DNA from 2 places in the Pseudomonas sp. Marseille-Q8238 genome. Region 1 is predicted to be linked to the other one. Evidence: predicted binding sites of a transcription regulator. Region 1 holds the regulator's gene; the other holds the start of a gene.

The links. The regulator FliA, encoded in region 1, starts transcription of late flagellar genes. The targets are predictions, from matches to a motif close to CTAAAGTTTNNNNNNNNNNNGCCGNTAA.
Region 2: a site for FliA is predicted at 2,235-2,262, ahead of ACWPW0_RS12975 (methyl-accepting chemotaxis protein). Genes of this name have one in related genera too.

What each region holds. Positions count from the first base shown of each region.
Region 1 covers NZ_CBCOPI010000001.1:2,344,860-2,353,704, reverse strand. The annotation lists gene ACWPW0_RS10905 (chemotaxis protein CheA) at 1-1,305, opposite strand, end outside; gene ACWPW0_RS10900 (protein phosphatase CheZ) at 1,336-2,124, opposite strand; gene ACWPW0_RS10895 (chemotaxis response regulator CheY) at 2,144-2,518, opposite strand; gene fliA (RNA polymerase sigma factor FliA) at 2,600-3,349, opposite strand; gene fleN (flagellar synthesis regulator FleN) at 3,346-4,188, opposite strand; gene flhF (flagellar biosynthesis protein FlhF) at 4,273-5,598, opposite strand; gene flhA (flagellar biosynthesis protein FlhA) at 5,611-7,695, opposite strand; gene flhB (flagellar biosynthesis protein FlhB) at 7,836-8,845, opposite strand, start outside.
Region 2 covers NZ_CBCOPI010000001.1:2,797,726-2,806,570, reverse strand. The annotation lists gene ACWPW0_RS12985 (ABC transporter substrate-binding protein) at 1-42, opposite strand, end outside; gene ACWPW0_RS12980 (PQQ-dependent methanol/ethanol family dehydrogenase) at 302-2,080, shown strand; gene ACWPW0_RS12975 (methyl-accepting chemotaxis protein) at 2,479-4,041, shown strand; gene exaC (acetaldehyde dehydrogenase ExaC) at 4,310-5,830, shown strand; gene ACWPW0_RS12965 (PQQ-dependent dehydrogenase, methanol/ethanol family) at 6,308-8,485, shown strand; gene aldA (aldehyde dehydrogenase) at 8,566-8,845, shown strand, end outside.

The DNA of each region.
Region 1 (8,845 bases):
CAGCTCAAGGTTGATCTCTTTCTTCAGGTTGCGCGCCAGATCGCGGACCAGCCGAGGGAAGCGGCCGAAGACCTTCTTGATCGGCTGCATGCGGGTCTTCATCACCGAGGTCTGCAGGTCTGCAGTCACCACGTCGAGGTTGGACACCGCCTTGGCCATGGCTTCGTCGCCACTGTTGAGGCCAAGCCGTACCAGTCGATTGCGCACCAGCACCAGCTCACCGACCATATTCATGATCTCGTCCAGGCGAGCGGTGTCCACACGTACCGTGGTTTCCGCTTCACTGGCAGCTGCTGGGGCCTTGTCGGCGGCTGGGGCGGCGGCCTTGACAGGTTCTGGTTTGGCTACAGGTTTTGCAGCAGGCTTAGCGGCCGGTTTGGCTGCGGGTTTGCTGGCAGCCGGCTCGGGCTTGGCCAGAACTGGCGGCTCAACCTTGATGGCTTCTTCGTTGAACTTGCCCTTGCCATGCATCTGGTCGAGCAGCGCTTCGAACTCATCGTCGGTAATCGTATCGCCATTGGCAGCGGCTGGCGCGGCGGCTTGCGGTACCTCCGCTGCCGGTTCGGCGAACTTACCCTTGCCATGCAATTGGTCGAGCAGCGCCTCGAACTCGTCATCGGTGATTTCATCACCTGAAGCGGCAGGCGATTGAGGGGCTGCGGGTGTCGCCGGCGGCGCTTCCTTTGGCTCGACGAACTTGCCCTTGCCATGCAGTTGATCGAGCAGCGCCTCGAATTCGTCATCGGTGATTTCATCACCCGAGGCTGGCACAGCCGCGGTGCTCGGCTTATCTGCTGGCTCGCTGATAGCGTCGAGCAACTGCTCGAACTCACTGTCGGTGATATCACCTGTAGCGGCTTCTTCCTGCGCTGCCGACTCTGGTTCTGGCTCTGCTGCAGGTTCGGTATCGACATAGGAAGGGTCTGCCAGACGCGCCAGGGCGGCCAGCAGCTCAGGCGATGCAGGCGTGGGCTCTACTCGCTCGCGCACTTCGCTGAACATGCCGTTGACGGCATCCAGCGCTTGCAGCACCACGTCCATCAGTTCGGCGGTTACTCGCCGCTCGCCTTTGCGCAGAATGTCGAAGACGTTTTCCGCGATATGGCAGCACTCCACCAGCTCATTCAGCTGCAGGAAGCCGGCACCACCTTTGACCGTGTGGAAACCACGGAAGATCGCGTTGAGCAAATCCATGTCATCCGGGCGGCTTTCCAGCTCGACCAGTTGCTCGGACAGTAACTCAAGAATTTCGCCGGCCTCTACCAGGAAGTCCTGGAGAATCTCCTCATCGGCGTCGAAGCTCATCGATTGCGCTCCAAAGGCTCTGTTAGAGCCCTAAAATCCAAGACTGGACAACAGATCGTCGACATCATCCTGATTGGATGCGACGTCCTCACGCTTATCGGCATGAATCTGCGGACCTTCACCCCTGGAAGGTTCTTTTTGTTGTGCTTGCTCGGTGCGCAATGCGTGATGGTCATGCTCGATGCCGGCAAACCGGTCCACATGACTGGCCATCAACACCAGTTTGAGCAGGTTGCTCTCCACCTCGGTGACCAATTGCGTAACCCGCTTGATCACCTGCCCCGTGAGGTCCTGGTAGTCCTGCGCCAAAAGAATGTCATTCAGATGCGAGGACAGCTTCTGGCTGTCACGTTCGCTATGGGCAAGGAACAGTTCGATGCGCTTGGCCAGTTCGCGGAAGGCATCCGCGCTCAACTCACGGCGCATGAAGCGCCCCCAGTCGGCACTCAATGCCTGCGCCTCACTTCCCAGGTCATTGACCAGGGGAGCGCTTTGCTCCACCAGATCCATCGTGCGATTGGCCGCTTTCTCGGTCATCTGCACGACATAGGACAAGCGCTCGGTAGCATCCGTGATCTGCGAAATTTCGCTGGCGTGCGGCATGCGCGGGTCAATCTGAAAATTGACAATGGCATTGTGCAGCTCGCGGGTGAGCTTACCCACCTCCTGATACAGGCCGCGGTCACGCGTCTGATTCAGCTCGTAGATGACTTGTACAGCCTCACCGAAATTGCCTTTTTCCAGGCTATCCACGAGCTGCCGTGCATGGGTTTTCAGAACCGATTCGAGATCGTCCTGAGAGGATTCATCGTGTGCCATAGCGCCCTCGTGGCGGACATCAGCCATTAACCCGCTCGAAGATTTTTTCGATCTTCTCTTTCAGAACCTGGGCCGTGAACGGCTTGACCACATAGCCATTCACCCCGGCCTGAGCAGCCTCGATGATCTGATCGCGCTTGGCTTCAGCAGTCACCATGAGTACAGGCAAGGTCTTGAGTCGCTCATCGGCGCGCACGGCACGCAACAGGTCGATCCCGGTCATCCCGGGCATGTTCCAGTCGGTTACGAGAAAATCGAAGCTGCCGCTATGCAGCATCGGCAATGCTGTAGTGCCATCGTCAGCCTCGGCGGTATTGGTGAAACCCAAATCGCGCAAGAGGTTCTTGATGATCCGTCGCATCGTCGAAAAGTCGTCAACGATGAGGATTTTCATATTCTTGTCCAAGTCGACCTCCGTACAGTCCTAAACATTACCGGCTCCCGGCAACGTCGCAATCATGAAACCGGTAATTCGTCAGCGTGCGCGCCACTCTCCCAGACGAGCGCGCAAGCGAGCCGCGCACTGACTGTGCAGCTGGCTGACACGCGACTCACTGACGCCCAGGACCTCACCGATTTCCTTGAGATTCAGTTCTTCGTCGTAATACAACGCCAAAACCAGACGTTCACGCTCAGGCAGGTTGGAGATGGCATCGGCCAACGCCGCCTGGAAACGCTCATCTTCCAGTTCGTGCAGAGGTTCTGTCTGGGTGCTACCGGTATCTTCATGCAGTCCGCCGCCATGTTCACCGTCCTGCATGAGGTCGTCGAAACTGAACAAACGGCTGCCCAAAGTGTCGCCAAGAATGCCGTAGTAATCCTCGAGACTCAATTGGAGTTCGGCTGCAACTTCTTGATCTTTAGCATCTCGGCCGGTTCGGGCCTCAATTACCCGGATGGCATCGCTGACCATTCGAGTATTGCGGTGTACCGAACGTGGTGCCCAATCGCCCTTGCGCACCTCATCGAGCATCGCACCACGAATGCGGATACCGGCGTAGGTTTCAAAACTGGCACCCTTGCTGCCATCGTATTTCTTCGAGGCTTCGAGCAGGCCGATCATTCCGGCCTGCGTCAGGTCATCAACCTGAACACTGGCCGGCAGGCGTGCCAGCAGGTGATAGGCGATGCGCTTGACCAGCGGTGCATAGCGCTCGACCAGTTGATGCTGAGAGTCTTGCTCCCGGGCCTTGCTGTACATAAGAAGTCCATTGGCTGCTGTCATACGGCCGAGCCCGCAACCGGTTGCTGCACGAGGCGCTCGACGAAAAACTCCAGATGGCCACGCGGATTGGCCGGCAACGGCCACGTGTCGACTTTCTGGGCTATCGCCTTGAACGCCAGTGCGCACTTCGAGCGCGGGAAGGCTTCGTATACCGCGCGCTGTTTCTGCACGGCCTTGCGGACTGATTCGTCATAGGGCACAGCTCCAACATACTGCAGGGCCACATCGAGAAAACGGTCGGTTACCTTGGTCAGCTTAGCAAACAGGTTGCGGCCTTCCTGAGGGCTGTGGGCCATGTTGGCCAGCACACGGAAACGGCTCATGCCGTAATCCCGGTTGAGCAGTTTGATCAGGGCGTAGGCATCCGTAATCGACGTCGGCTCATCACAGACCACCACGATCACTTCCTGAGCGGCGCGCACGAAGCTGACAACACCATCGCCGATACCCGCTGCGGTATCGACTACCAGGACATCAAGGTTGTCACTGATATCGCTGAACGCCTGGATCAGGCCGGCATGCTGCATGGGCGTCAGTTGCACCATGCTCTGTGTGCCCGAGGCGGCGGGCACGATACGAATGCCGCCGGGGCCCTGAATGAGCACATCCTTGAGATCGCACTCACCGGAAATCACATCCGCCAGGGTGCGCTTGGCGGTCAGGCCGAGCAGTACGTCGACGTTGGCAAGGCCGAGGTCGGCATCCATCAGCATGACCCGTCGACCAAGGTCGGCCAGTGCCAGTGAAAGATTCACCGACACATTGGTCTTGCCGACGCCACCCTTGCCGCCGGTCACTGCGATCACCTGTACGGGATGCCTACTACCCATGGTTTCTATACACCTTGTCTTGCCTGGATTGGGCTGGCCGGAAAATCTCCCGACCCTTCCTCAACACTGGAATACCTTGGACCCTACCACCCACTAGCTCGCATGCCGAGTGGGGTTCTGATAGAGACCGGCGAATACGTCCGCCATGGCTTCCTCGCTCGGATCTTCCGGCGCCTGCAAACTCACTGCCCGGCTAACCAATTGGTGGCTGCGTGGAACCTGCAGGTCATCCGGAATTTTTGGCCCATCAGTGAGATAGGCTACCGGTAGATGCTGGCTGATAGCCAGCCCTAAAACTTCACCCAGACTGGTTGCTTCGTCGAGCTTGCTGATAATGCAGCCGGAAAGGCCGCAACGCTTGTAACTATGATAGGCCGCCTTGAGCACCTGGCTCTGGCTGGTAGCGGCCAATACCAGGTAATTCTTGGCCTTGACGCCTCGTCCGGCAAGGCTTTCCAGCTGCATACGCAGTGCCGGGTCGTTAGCCGGCAAACCTGCCGTGTCGATCAACACGACGCGCTTGCGTGCCAGCGGCGCCAACGCTTGAACCAGCGACTGGCCCGGATCGATCTGCGTCACCGAGACATCGAGAATGCGGCCGAGGGTTTTCAACTGTTCCTGAGCACCGATGCGGAAGCTGTCCATGCTGACCAGCGCGATGCTCTGCGGGCCATATTTGAGTACATAGCGAGCGGCCAGCTTGGCCAGCGTGGTGGTCTTGCCCATGCCGGCCGGGCCCACCAGAGCGATAACACCGCCCTCCTCCAGAGGCTCTTCCTTGGGCGTCTTGATCGTATGCGCCAGGTGCGCCAACAGCATGCGCCAGGCTTGGCGTGGATCACTTTCCTTGCCAACGCGCTCCAGCAATGTCCGAGACAGCTCGGCTGGCAACCCCATGCGTTGCAGGCGGCGCCACAGGTTGGCCTGCTGCGGGCGTTTATTCTGCATCTGCCCCCAGGCAATGGAGCCGAGTTGCACCTCGATCAGCTCACGCAGACCGTGCAGTTCGGAGCGCATGGCATCCAGCGCACGTTGATCGACAGGCGCTGCGCTCACGGCAGCAGGAGTCGGCGGAGCAACCGGACGCTGCGGCTTGACCAGCGAAGCAGGCAGTTCGGGGGCCACTACGGACTCATTGGCAAACAACTGGCGGTCCTTGCGCTCATCGGCAATCAGGCGGCTGGCCAGATCGGCCTCGGCGTTGGCAATCTTTGCCTGGGTCTTGCGCAGCTCTGCTTCCAACGCGGCATTCGGCTGACGCACCGGTTCCACAGGCATCTGATAATCCAGTGCAGCAGTCAATTCCACACCACCGGCCACGCGGCGATTACCGATGATCGCGGCATCGGCGCCCAGCTCATCGCGTACCAGCTTCATGGCCTGACGCATATCGGCGGCGAAGAAACGTTTGACTTGCATGGCTTAGAGCCCTCAGTTCTGTCCCACCGTGGCGACGATGGTGACCTGCTTGTTATCCGGTATTTCCTGGTAGGCCAGAACATGCATGGACGGTACAGCGAGCCGCGCAAAGCGCGAGAGCATCGCCCGGACCGGACCGGCCACCAGCAGGATCACTGGTTTGCCGAGCATTTCCTGGCGCTGCGCCGCATCCACCAGGGAGCGTTGCAGCTTTTCCGCCATACCAGGCTCGAGGAGAATGCCATCCTCGGAGCCCTGACCGGCCTTCTGCAGACTATTGAGCAATATCTGTTCCAACCTTGGGTCCAGAGTGATCACCGGCAGCTCCGGCTCTAGTCCCACAATGCTTTGCACGATTGCACGGGAAAGTGCGATCCGAACTGCCGCCACCATCGCGGCGGGATCTTGACTCTTCGGCGCCGTATTGGCGATGGCTTCGGCAATGGTCCGCACGTCTCGCACCGGCACCTGCTCCTGCAAGAGGCTCTGCAGCACTTTGAGCAAGGTAGACAACGAGACCAGGCCCGGCACCAGCTCCTCGGCCAGCTTGGGCGAGCTCTTGGCCAGCAATTGCATGAGCTGCTGCACTTCCTCATGCCCAATCAGCTCATGGGCATGTTTGTGCAGCACTTGATTAAGGTGCGTGGCAACGACCGTGCTGGCATCCACCACGGTGTAACCAAGCGACTGCGCCTGGTCACGCTGATTTGGGTCGATCCACACCGCCTCCAGACCAAATGCCGGATCTTTGGCGGCGATACCATTGAGCGTGCCAAATACCTGCCCTGAGTTAATGGCAAGCTCGCGCTCCGGATACACCTCGGCCTCGGCCACGCTGACACCCATCAATGTCAAACGGTAGGCATTGGGCTGCAGGTCCAGGTTGTCGCGAATATGCACCGAGGGCATGAGAAAGCCCATCTCCTGCGACAGCTTCTTGCGCACACCTTTGATCCGCGCCAGCAACTGCCCACCTTGGTTGCGGTCGACTAGAGGAATCAGCCGGTAGCCTACCTCCAAGCCGACCATGTCGACGGGCGTTACATCATCCCAGCCCAGTTCCTTGACCTCTTGGGCCTTCTGCGCCGGCAGCAGCTCTTGTTGGCGCTGAACCTCCTGCTCGGCCTCGACCTTAACCTTGTTCTTCTTGTGCCAGATCCAATAGGCCGCGCCAGCTGCGATAGCACCCAGGCCGATGAACGAGACATGTGGCATCCCCGGTACCAAGCCCATGGCAACCAGAATGGCAGCCGATACGGCAAGCGCCTTGGGTGAGGTGAACATTTGTCGATTGACCTGGGCACCCATGTCTTCCGAGCTGGAAACACGGGTCACCATGATCGCTGCGGCGGTCGACAGCAGAAGCGACGGAATCTGGGCGACCAGGCCATCACCGATGGTCAACAGCGAATAGATCTTCCCTGCTTCGCTGAAACTCAGGTTGTGCTGCAGGACACCGATGGCAATCCCGCCGATCAGGTTGATGAACAGGATCAGCAGGCCAGCAATGGCATCACCACGAACGAACTTGCTGGCACCGTCCATGGAACCGTAGAAATCCGCCTCTTGAGCCACCTCGACACGCCGGCGCTTGGCCTCGACCTGATCGATAAGCCCTGAATTGAGGTCCGCATCGATGGCCATCTGCTTGCCCGGCATGGCATCCAGGGTAAAGCGTGCGCTCACCTCGGAGATACGCCCTGCACCTTTGGTAACCACAACGAAGTTGATGATCATCAAGATGGCGAAGACCACCGCACCGACCACATAGTTACCGCCGACCACCACCTCACCGAAAGCCTGAATGACCTTACCGGCCGCGTCATGCCCGTCCTGGCCATGCAGCAGCACGACGCGCGTCGATGCGACGTTCAGGGCCAGACGCAATAGCGTGGCAATCAACAGGATGGTGGGGAACACGGCAAAATCCAGCGGGCGCAGCGCATACACGCAAACCAGCAGGACGACGATGGACAGCGCGATGTTGAAGGTGAAGAAGACATCCAGCAGGAACGGCGGCACCGGCAGCATCATCATGCCGAGCATTACCAGCAACAGGATAGGCACGCCAAAGTTGCCGCGTCCCATGCTGCGCATGTTGCCGATCAGTTGCGCTCTGTCTACTGCCACGTCATATCCCCAGCCGTTCAAACTTTTGACGCGAGATGGCGTCTGGCCAGGCTTATCGCAAGAAGTATTCCAACTTGGCGAAAATGCAGTGCGATCGCCTCAAAGACTCAGCGATCACGCTGCAGGTCAGGCGGAATGGGGAGATCCCGGAGCGGATCGGGACGCTTGGCTTTGCCGGAGCGGAACTGCTTGAGCTGGTAGACGTAAGCCAGCACCTGAGCGACCGCCAGGTAAAGACCGGCAGGAATCTCGTTATCGATCTCGGTGGAGAAATACACCGCTCGCGCCAACGCCGGTGACTCAAGCAACGTGACCTTGTGCTCCTGAGCGATTTCACGAATCTTCAGCGCCAGGAAATCACCACCTTTTGCCAACAACACCGGAGCATTGCCCTTGGTCGGGTCGTATTTGAGCGCCACGGCGAAGTGCGTCGGGTTGGTAATCACCACATCGGCATCCGGGATAGCCTGCATCATCCGACGCTCAGCCATTTCGCGCTGCATCTGGCGAATCTTCGACTTGACCTCGGGTTTGCCCTCACTGTCCTTGTACTCGTCACGCACCTCCTGCTTGGTCATCTTGAGCTTCTGCTTCGAATCCCAGAGCTGGAACGGCACATCGACAGCAGCGATCAGGATCAGCCCGCTGGCCAACCACAAGGCGCTCCAGCCAACAATCTGTGCACTGTGCAAAATAGCTGATTCAAGAGGCTCGTTGGCGATCGCCAGTAGGTCATCCTGATCGGACGAAAGTACAGCCAAAGCCACCAATAGGATGATCACGAACTTGGCCAATGCCTTTAGCAGTTCGACCAAGGCCTTGGGCGAGAACATGCGCTTGAGCCCAGCCAGAGGATTCATCCGGCTGAACTTCGGCTGCATCGCCTCCATGGAGAACAACCAGCCACCCAGCGCAATCGGGCCGAGAATCGCGGCAATCATCAAAATCGTGATGAAGGGTTGCAGCAACTCAGCAGCGGCTTTACCCGCCGCCAGCAAGTGAAGCGACATGGAGCCTTCATCCATCAACACTTCACGTGACAAGGAAAAACTGCCACGCATGATGCCTAGCAACCCGTCCGCCATCTGCCCGCCGTACATAAGCAAGGCGGCTGCAC
Region 2 (8,845 bases), 450 kb from region 1:
GATCAGGCCGGCGAGCAGCAGGCCGCAGAGCTGGCGATACATGGCGTCACTCCTTGTGGACAGGGCGTGCAGTTTTACGGGCTGGCAGGCCTGTACTCCATGCCTCCTTGTGGCCGGGTGGCTGCGACTTAGGTCGACGATGGCAAAGCGCCTGCGTACCTCGCGCGGGAGGGGTATTGCTACCAAGGGAGTAGGGAATTCGGCACAGCGGTCAATTGGCGGAAGGGCAGGTGCAGCCAAGAATTCGCCGCACACCGGGAAATTTTCCCGGGTACAACAACAAGCCGCAGAGGTAGCCGCAATGAAGCACACCGGTGTCACCCAACCTTTCGTTCGCTCGGCACTGTTCGCAGCCGTGACCCTGGCCAGTCTGTCGGCCTGGGCCGGCGTTACCGACCAGGACATCAGCGATGCTGGCAAGCGCAACGACCAGATCGTGGTCAACGGCATTAACCAGCAGGGACAACGCTACAGCACCCTGGATACCCTCAATACCGAGAACGTGAAGGAGCTGCGGCCTATCTGGGCGTTGTCGTTCGGCGGCGAGAAGCAGCGCGGTCAGCAGTCCCAGCCGCTGATCAAGGATGGCGTGATGTACGTGACCGCCTCCTACTCCCGCGTGTTCGCCGCTGATGCGCGCACCGGCAAGAAACTCTGGCAATACGATGCGCGTCTGCCCGACGGCATCATGCCGTGCTGTGACGTGATCAACCGTGGTGTGGCCCTGTACGGCGACCTGGTGATCTTCGGCACGCTGGACGCCAAGCTGGTTGCCCTGAACAAGGACACCGGCAAAGTGGTATGGCGCAAGACCGTGGCCGACTACAAGGCCGGTTACTCGATCTCCGCCGCGCCGCTGATCGCCAAGGGCAAGCTGATCACTGGCGTAGCCGGTGGCGAGTTCGGTGTGGTCGGCAAGGTCGAAGCCTATGACCCCACCAACGGCACCCTGCTGTGGAGCCGCCCGACCGTCGAAGGTCACATGGGTTACGTCTACAAGGACGGCAAGGCTATCGAGAACGGCATTTCCGGTGGCGCTCCAGGCCAGACCTGGCCGGGCGACATGTGGAAGACCGGTGGTGCCGCGCCCTGGCTGGGCGGCTACTACGACCCGACCACCGACTCGGTGTTCATCGGTGCGGGTAACCCGTCGCCATGGAACTCGCACCTGCGTCCGGGCGACAACCTGTTCTCCGCCGCTCGCCTGGCGCTGAACCCGGATGACGGCTCGATCAAGTGGCACTTCCAGACCACCCCGCACGACGGTTGGGACTATGACGGCGTCAACGAAGTGATTTCGTTCGACTACAAGGATGGCGGCAAAACCATCCAGGCCGCGGCCACTGCCGACCGTAATGGTTTCTTCTATGTTCTGGACCGTACCAACGGCAAGTTCATCCGTGGCTTCCCGTTCGTCGACAAGATCACCTGGGCCAAGGGCCTGGACAAGAACGGTCGCCCGATCTACGACCCAGCCGTGCGCCCGGGCGCTCCGGAGGGTGGCAAGAAGGGCAGTTCGGTGTTTGTCGCGCCATCCTTCCTCGGTGGCAAGAACTGGATGCCCATGGCCTACAGCCAGGACACCGGCCTGTTCTACGTGCCGTCCAACGAGTGGGGCATGGACATGTGGAACGAGGACATCGCCTACAAGAAAGGCGCGGCCTACCTCGGTGCGGGCTTCACCATCAAGCCGCTGAACGAGAAGTACATCGGCGTGCTGCGCGCAATCGACCCGAAAACCGGCAAGCAAGTCTGGCGCTATGAGAACTATGCGCCGCTGTGGGGCGGTGTGCTGGCGACCAAGGGTAACCTGGTGTTCACCGGTAACCCGGAAGGCTTCCTGCTGGCGTTCGACGCGAAGACCGGCAAGAAGGTCTTCGAGTTCAACACCGGTTCGGGCGTGATCGCTTCCCCGGTCACCTGGGAAATGGACGGCGAGCAGTACGTCACCGTGGTCTCCGGCTGGGGTGGTGCAGTTCCGCTGTGGGGGGGCGAGGTGGCCAAGCGCGTCAAGGACCTCGACCAGGGCGGCATGATCTGGACCTTCAAGCTGCCGAAGGACCTGGTCAGCAAGCGCTGATCGATAACGAGGCCGGCCCGTGCTGGCCTCGTTTCTCTTTGCCACAAAGCCGGCGCTCGCCGGCTTTGTGCTGTCTGTGTGATACCAAGGTGCTATGGCGCGCTCCGAGTCTGTTGTGTTGAATGGCACATCGCCCTCAGAGCCTGTTTACGATCTCCTGGCTCGCGGCCATACGGCGTTAAAAACGCCCTCGGAATGCTCATTTACCAACTGTAAACTGCGCTTCCTCGGGCGTTTTTGCCTTGTCTGGCTCTAATCCAGAAGATCGTAAACAGGCTCTCAGAACATGTTCACGATTGCCTGACTGTCGGCCATGCGGCGTTGAAATCGCTTCGCCTGGCGCTGATTCAGAAGGCTCGCAGGTTCGCATTAGGGCTCAGAACAATAAGAGGTCCGGCATGTACGCATCCCCCCATCGCCCCTGGCTACTACCGCTGTTCTACAGTGCCATTCTGCTGCTGGGAGTGGCGGTGAGCGTGCTCTCGACCTGGCCACTCTGGCCGGTGCTGGGGTTGCTGCTGGTACTGGTTTGGGTACCGCTGTTGCAGCGTCGCCCGGAGGTGGAGGCGAGTGCGCCGGCTACGGACGTGGCCGAGTTGACCCGTGACCTGTCCCAGTCCACGACTCACAATGCTTTATCGGCCGCTGGCGTGAGCTTTTCCGTGCAGCGCTTGGCGCAAAAGCTGGAATCGATGCTCGATGCCGCCGCGCGCATCGTCACCAGCGCCGAGCAGATGATCGTGACCGAAGACACCGCCGCCCAGCTCAGCGAGCAGGGGCTGGAGGCCGCCAGCATTGTGCGCGGCAACAGTGACGATGCCCGCACGGGGCTGCGCGAAGCGATCACCTGCATGCACCAGCTCAGCCAGCGCGCCAGTGCCAGCCGCGAGCTGATCGAACGCTTGAACCAGCGCAGCGAGGAAATCCAGCGGGTCACCCAGGTGATCCAGTCCATTGCCAGCCAGACCAACCTGCTGGCGCTCAACGCCGCCATCGAGGCGGCGCGGGCGGGCGAGCATGGGCGTGGTTTTGCCGTGGTCGCCGATGAGGTGCGGGGCTTGGCGGCGCGCACCGGCAGCGCCACCGAAGAGGTTGGCCTGATGGTGCGTGACATCCAGCAGGACACCTCGGCAGCGGTCGAGCAGATTCGCCAGTTGTCGGTCGACCTCGATGGCGGTGTACAGCAGGTGGTACGTGCCGGCGAGCAACTGGAAGGGATCGCCAGCCTGGCGGTGGATGTGGAAGGGCAGATGCAGACCATCGCCACCGGCGCGCGGGATAACCGCCTGGCCCTCGACGACCTGTTTCATGCGGTGGCGCAGATGCGTGAAGACCTGGCCGCCAGCGATGAGCAGACCGCCCGCCTGAGCGAGGCCGCTACGGCACTGGAAGGCCAGGCCGAAGCCATCAGCGAGCGCCTGGCCGAGGTTGGCCTGGATGACTACCACCAGCGGGTCTATGACTTGGCGCGTGAGGCGGCCCAGGATATCGCCGACCGTTTCGAGGCTGACCTGCAGGCCGGCCAGATCAACGAATCGGCATTGTTCGACCGCCACTACAAGCTCCAGCCTGGCAGCGAGCCGCCACGTTACAGCACCGCGTTCGACCGTTATGCCGACAGCGTGCTGCCGGCGATCCAGGAGCCGTTGCTGCGTCAGCACGAGGGCCTGGTATTCGCCATCGCCTGTACGCCGGAGGGTTATGTGCCGACCCATAACCAGGCGTTCAATCAGCGGCCTACCGGCAACCCGGAGCACGACCGCCTGCACTGTCGCAGCAAGCGCCTGTTCAATGACCGCACCGGGCGCCGCTGCGGTAGCCACCAGCAGCCGCTGTTGCTGCAGACCTATACCCGCGATACCGGCGAGCTGATGCACGACCTGTCGGTGCCGATCACCATCCGCGGTCGCCACTGGGGCGGTCTGCGCCTCGGCTATCGCCCTGAGCTGAAATCGCACTGATCGCACGAGCGCCTGCCCTCGGCGGGCGCCCAGCCCCGACCTCGTGTCATCGGCCACCGCTCGTCTACTTTCTCCTGCGGCCCGGCATGGGGCTGCCCAAGGGCTGGCCCCGTAAGGCTTGCAACAGAGCCTTCGGCCTGACTACTACCAAGGAACTAGGGCATCTGTGCCATGGGGGCATACCGAGCGCGGCGAGCCAGTGTCTAAGATCAATCCATGACCTGTTCCATGTCCCGGTGCAGGCTCGAACAAGATATGAGGTCCGACCATGATTTACGCAAACCCAGGTTCCGCTGGCTCCATCGTCACCTTCAAGACCCGCTACGGTAACTACATCGGTGGCGAGTTCGTTGCCCCGGTCAAGGGTGAGTATTTCACCAACACCTCGCCGGTCACCGGTGAAGTCATCGCCGAATTCCCACGCTCCGGCGCCGAAGACATCGACAAGGCCCTGGACGCGGCCCATGCCGCTGCCGATGCCTGGGGCAAAACTTCCGTTCAGGATCGCGCCCTGGTTCTGCTGAAGATCGCCGACCGCATCGAAGCCAACCTCGAGCTGCTCGCCATTACCGAAACCTGGGACAACGGCAAGGCCGTACGCGAAACCCTGAATGCCGACGTGCCGCTGGCCGCTGACCACTTCCGTTATTTCGCCGGTTGCATCCGTGCTCAGGAAGGCAGCGCCGCCGAGATCAACGAACACACCGCCGCTTACCACTTCCACGAGCCGCTGGGTGTGGTGGGTCAGGTCATTCCGTGGAACTTCCCGCTGCTGATGGCTGCCTGGAAACTGGCTCCAGCCCTGGCTGCTGGTAACGCCATCGTCCTGAAGCCGGCCGAGCAGACGCCGCTGTCGATCACCATCCTGATGGAACTGATCGGTGACCTGCTGCCGCCGGGCGTGCTCAACGTCGTTCAGGGCTTCGGCCGTGAAGCGGGCGAGGCACTGGCCACCAGCAAGCGCATCGCCAAGATCGCCTTCACCGGCTCCACCCCGGTGGGTTCGCACATCATGAAGTGTGCTGCCGAGAACATCATTCCGAGCACTGTGGAGCTGGGTGGCAAGTCGCCTAACGTCTTCTTCGAGGACATCATGCAGGCCGAGCCGGCCTTCATCGAGAAAGCCGCCGAAGGTCTGGTCCTGGCGTTCTTCAACCAGGGCGAAGTCTGCACCTGCCCGTCGCGCGCCATCGTTCAGGAGTCGATCTACGAATCCTTCATGGTTGAAGTGATGAAGAAGATCAAAGCCATCAAGCGTGGCAACCCGCTGGACACCGAGACCATGGTCGGCGCCCAGGCTTCGCAGCAGCAGTTCGACAAGATCCTGTCCTACATGGACATCGCCCAGCAGGAAGGCGCGCAGATCCTCACCGGTGGTGGCGTCGAGAAACTGGAAGGCAACCTGGCCACCGGTTACTACGTGCAGCCGACCCTTATCAAGGGCACCAACGACATGCGCGTGTTCCAGGAAGAGATCTTCGGCCCGGTCGTCGGCATCACCACCTTCAAGGACGAGGCTGAAGCACTGGCCATCGCCAACGACACCGAGTTCGGTCTGGGTGCCGGTGTGTGGACCCGCGACATCAACAAGGCCTACCGCATGGGTCGCGCCATCAAGGCCGGTCGTGTGTGGACCAACTGCTACCACCTGTACCCGGCGCATGCCGCGTTCGGTGGCTACAAGAAGTCCGGTGTTGGCCGCGAAACCCACAAGATGATGCTCGACCACTACCAGCAGACCAAGAACCTGCTGGTGAGCTACGACATCAACCCGCTGGGCTTCTTCTAAGCGCTTAGAGCCTGCTTCTGATCTTGCGAGCTAGGCTCTTGGAAACTGTGTAAAGGGCCCGCCACGGCGGCGGGCCTGAACGGGAATTTGCTCCAGCCGAACCCTGGTTCGCTCCTCCAAGGTTCGGTGCTGTATCGGCTGGTAGTGCTTGCATACGCTGCCTGCTTTTTTGTCGATGTGCTCCGGCACGTTCTGCCTGCTGCATACCCACTCCCAGGTTTGGCAGATCTTTATCGAGACGCGGCTTCGGCCGCGTTTTCTTTTTCTGCCTTGCTGTCCGTTCCAGGGCTGCGACACCTGCTGCGGTCGCTGCTACACCTGTCGCGTCCTCTGCACACTCCCCGATTCCTGTCGTGAGCGCTGAAAGCCTCGTGGTTGCTGGCGTGTGGGCGTTTTTCGCCGGCTGGCATGGCGGTTGCTCTGTCCCTTGAGCCGGGGCGTAGTGATCCCGGTCCTAATAAGAATCGGGAGACCCCCATGAAACAGATTGGCCTCGCCTCGCACGTCGCCTCCCGGCTCACCCCCGCAGGTGTGCCGCTGAAACCTCTTCTCGCTGCTTTGCTCCTGGGGCTGTTCGCCACGCCATCCTGGGCCGAGACCCTGCCGGCCAATGTGGACGGCAAGCGCATCATCGCCGCCGATGAAGAGCCCGGGAACTGGATGAGCCACGGGCGTACCTACGACGAGCAGCGCTACAGCCCGCTGGACAAGATCAATCAGAAGAACGTCGGCCAGCTCGGCCTGGCCTGGAGCTACAAGCTGGACCTGGACCGTGGCGTGGAAGCCACGCCCATCGTGGTCGATGGCGTGATGTACACCACCGGGCCGTTCTCGGTGGTCTACGCGCTGGATGCGCGCAACGGCAAGCTGATCTGGAAATACGACCCGCAGTCGGACCGCAACCGTGCGGGCGAAGCCTGCTGCGACGCGGTCAACCGTGGCGTGGCCGTGTGGAACGGCAAGGTCTATGTCGGCGTGCTCGATGGCCGCCTGGAAGCCATCGATGCCAGGACCGGCAAGAAGGTCTGGTCGGTCGACACCCGCAGTGACACCAAGCGCAGCTACACCATCACCGGCGCGCCGCGCGTGGTCAACGGCAAGGTGGTCATCGGCAACGGTGGCGCGGAGTTCGGTGTGCGCGGCTACGTTACCGCCTACGACGCCGAGACCGGCAAGCAGGCGTGGCGCTTCTACACCGTACCGGGCGACCCCAAGCTGCCGCCGGAAGACAAGGCCATGGAAATCGCCGCCAAGACCTGGCACGGCGATGCCTTCGTCGAGCAGGGCGGGGGCGGTACCGCGTGGGATTCCTTCGCCTTCGACCCGGAACTGAACCTGCTCTACATCGGCGTCGGCAACGGCTCGCTGTGGGACCCGAAATGGCGTAGCCAGGCCAAGGGTGACAACCTGTTCCTGTCCTCCATCGTCGCGGTCAATGCCGATACCGGCGAGTACGCCTGGCACTACCAGACCACACCGGGCGATGCCTGGGACTTCACCGCCACCCAGCACATGATCCTCGCCGAGCTGAAGATCAAGGGCAAAGAGCGCAAGGTGCTGATGCAGGCGCCGAAGAACGGTTTCTTCTACGTCATCGACCGCGCCACCGGCGAGCTGCTGTCGGCCGAAGCCATCGTGCCGCAGAACTGGGCCAAGGGCATCGACATGAAGACCGGTCGGCCGATCTTCGACGACGAAGGTGCCGCCTACTGGAAAGACGGCAAGCGCAAGCTGGTGACCCCGGCGTTCTGGGGCGCGCACGACTGGCACCCGATGTCGTTCAACCCCAAGACCGGCCTGGTGTACATCCCCGCGCACATCATGTCCGCCTACTACGAGCACATCCCGGATGCGCCCCAGCGCAACCCGTTCAAGAGCATGTACCAGCTCGGCCTGAAGACCGGGATGATGCCCGAGGACCCGCAAGGCCTGCTGGAAATGGCCAAGACCTGGTCCGGCAAGCTGATCGCCTGGGACCCGGTGAAGCAGGCGCCTGCCTGGGAAGTGCCCTATATCACCATCTTCAACGGCGGCACCCTGAGCACCGCGGGCAACCTGGTGTTCGAGGGCAGCGCCGATGGCCGGGTGATCGCCTATGCCGCCGAAGACGGCAAGAAGCTCTGGGAGCAACCGGCTGCCAGCGGCGTGATGGCCGCGCCGATCACCTATTCGGTGGATGGTGAACAGTACGTGACCTTCATGGCTGGCTGGGGTGGGGCGTTCTCCACCTTCGCCGGGGCCTTGTCCCTGCGGGCAGGCGTGCAGCCGTTCTCCCAGGTGCTGACCTACAAGCTGGGCGGTACCGCCAAGCTGCAGGAGCCAACACCACCCGCCGATGCCCCGAAGCCACCAGCGCTGACCGCCGACGCGGCCACGGTGGAGGCGGGTGCCAAGCTGTATGACGGCCATTGCTCGCAGTGCCACGGCATTCATGCGGTGAGCGGTGGCGTGCTGCCGGATCTGCGCAAGCTGACGCCGGAGAAGCACCAGATGTTCCTCGGCATCCTCTATGGCGGCCGCGTGCCGGACGGCATGCCGTCGTTCGCCGAAGCCTTCGATGCCAAGCAGGTCGACCAGATCCACCAGTACCTGATCAAGCGTGCCCACGACCTTCAGGCCGAGGGTAACGCCTGGCAGAAATTCAGCGAGAAGTGACCCGCGTCGGGGCGCGCTGCGGCGCGCCCTGTCCGAATCCGCATCGCCGGCTGGCGATCGACTCAATAGCGAGACAGACCATGAGCGACACCCTTTCCTACCAGAACTACATCGACAACGCCTTCGTCGGCAGCGACAGCCTGATCGACGTATTCAACCCCGCAAACGCCGAGCTGCTGGCGCGTGTGCCGGAAGCCAGTAACGATCAGGTCGAGCGCGCCATTGCGGCCGCGCGCAAGGCGCAGAAGGGCTGGGCGGCCAAGCCGGCCATCGAGCGTGCCGGTTACCTGCGGCAGATCGCGGCCAAGGTGCGCGGCGATGCCGAGCGCCTGGCACGCATCATCACCCGTGAGCAGGGCA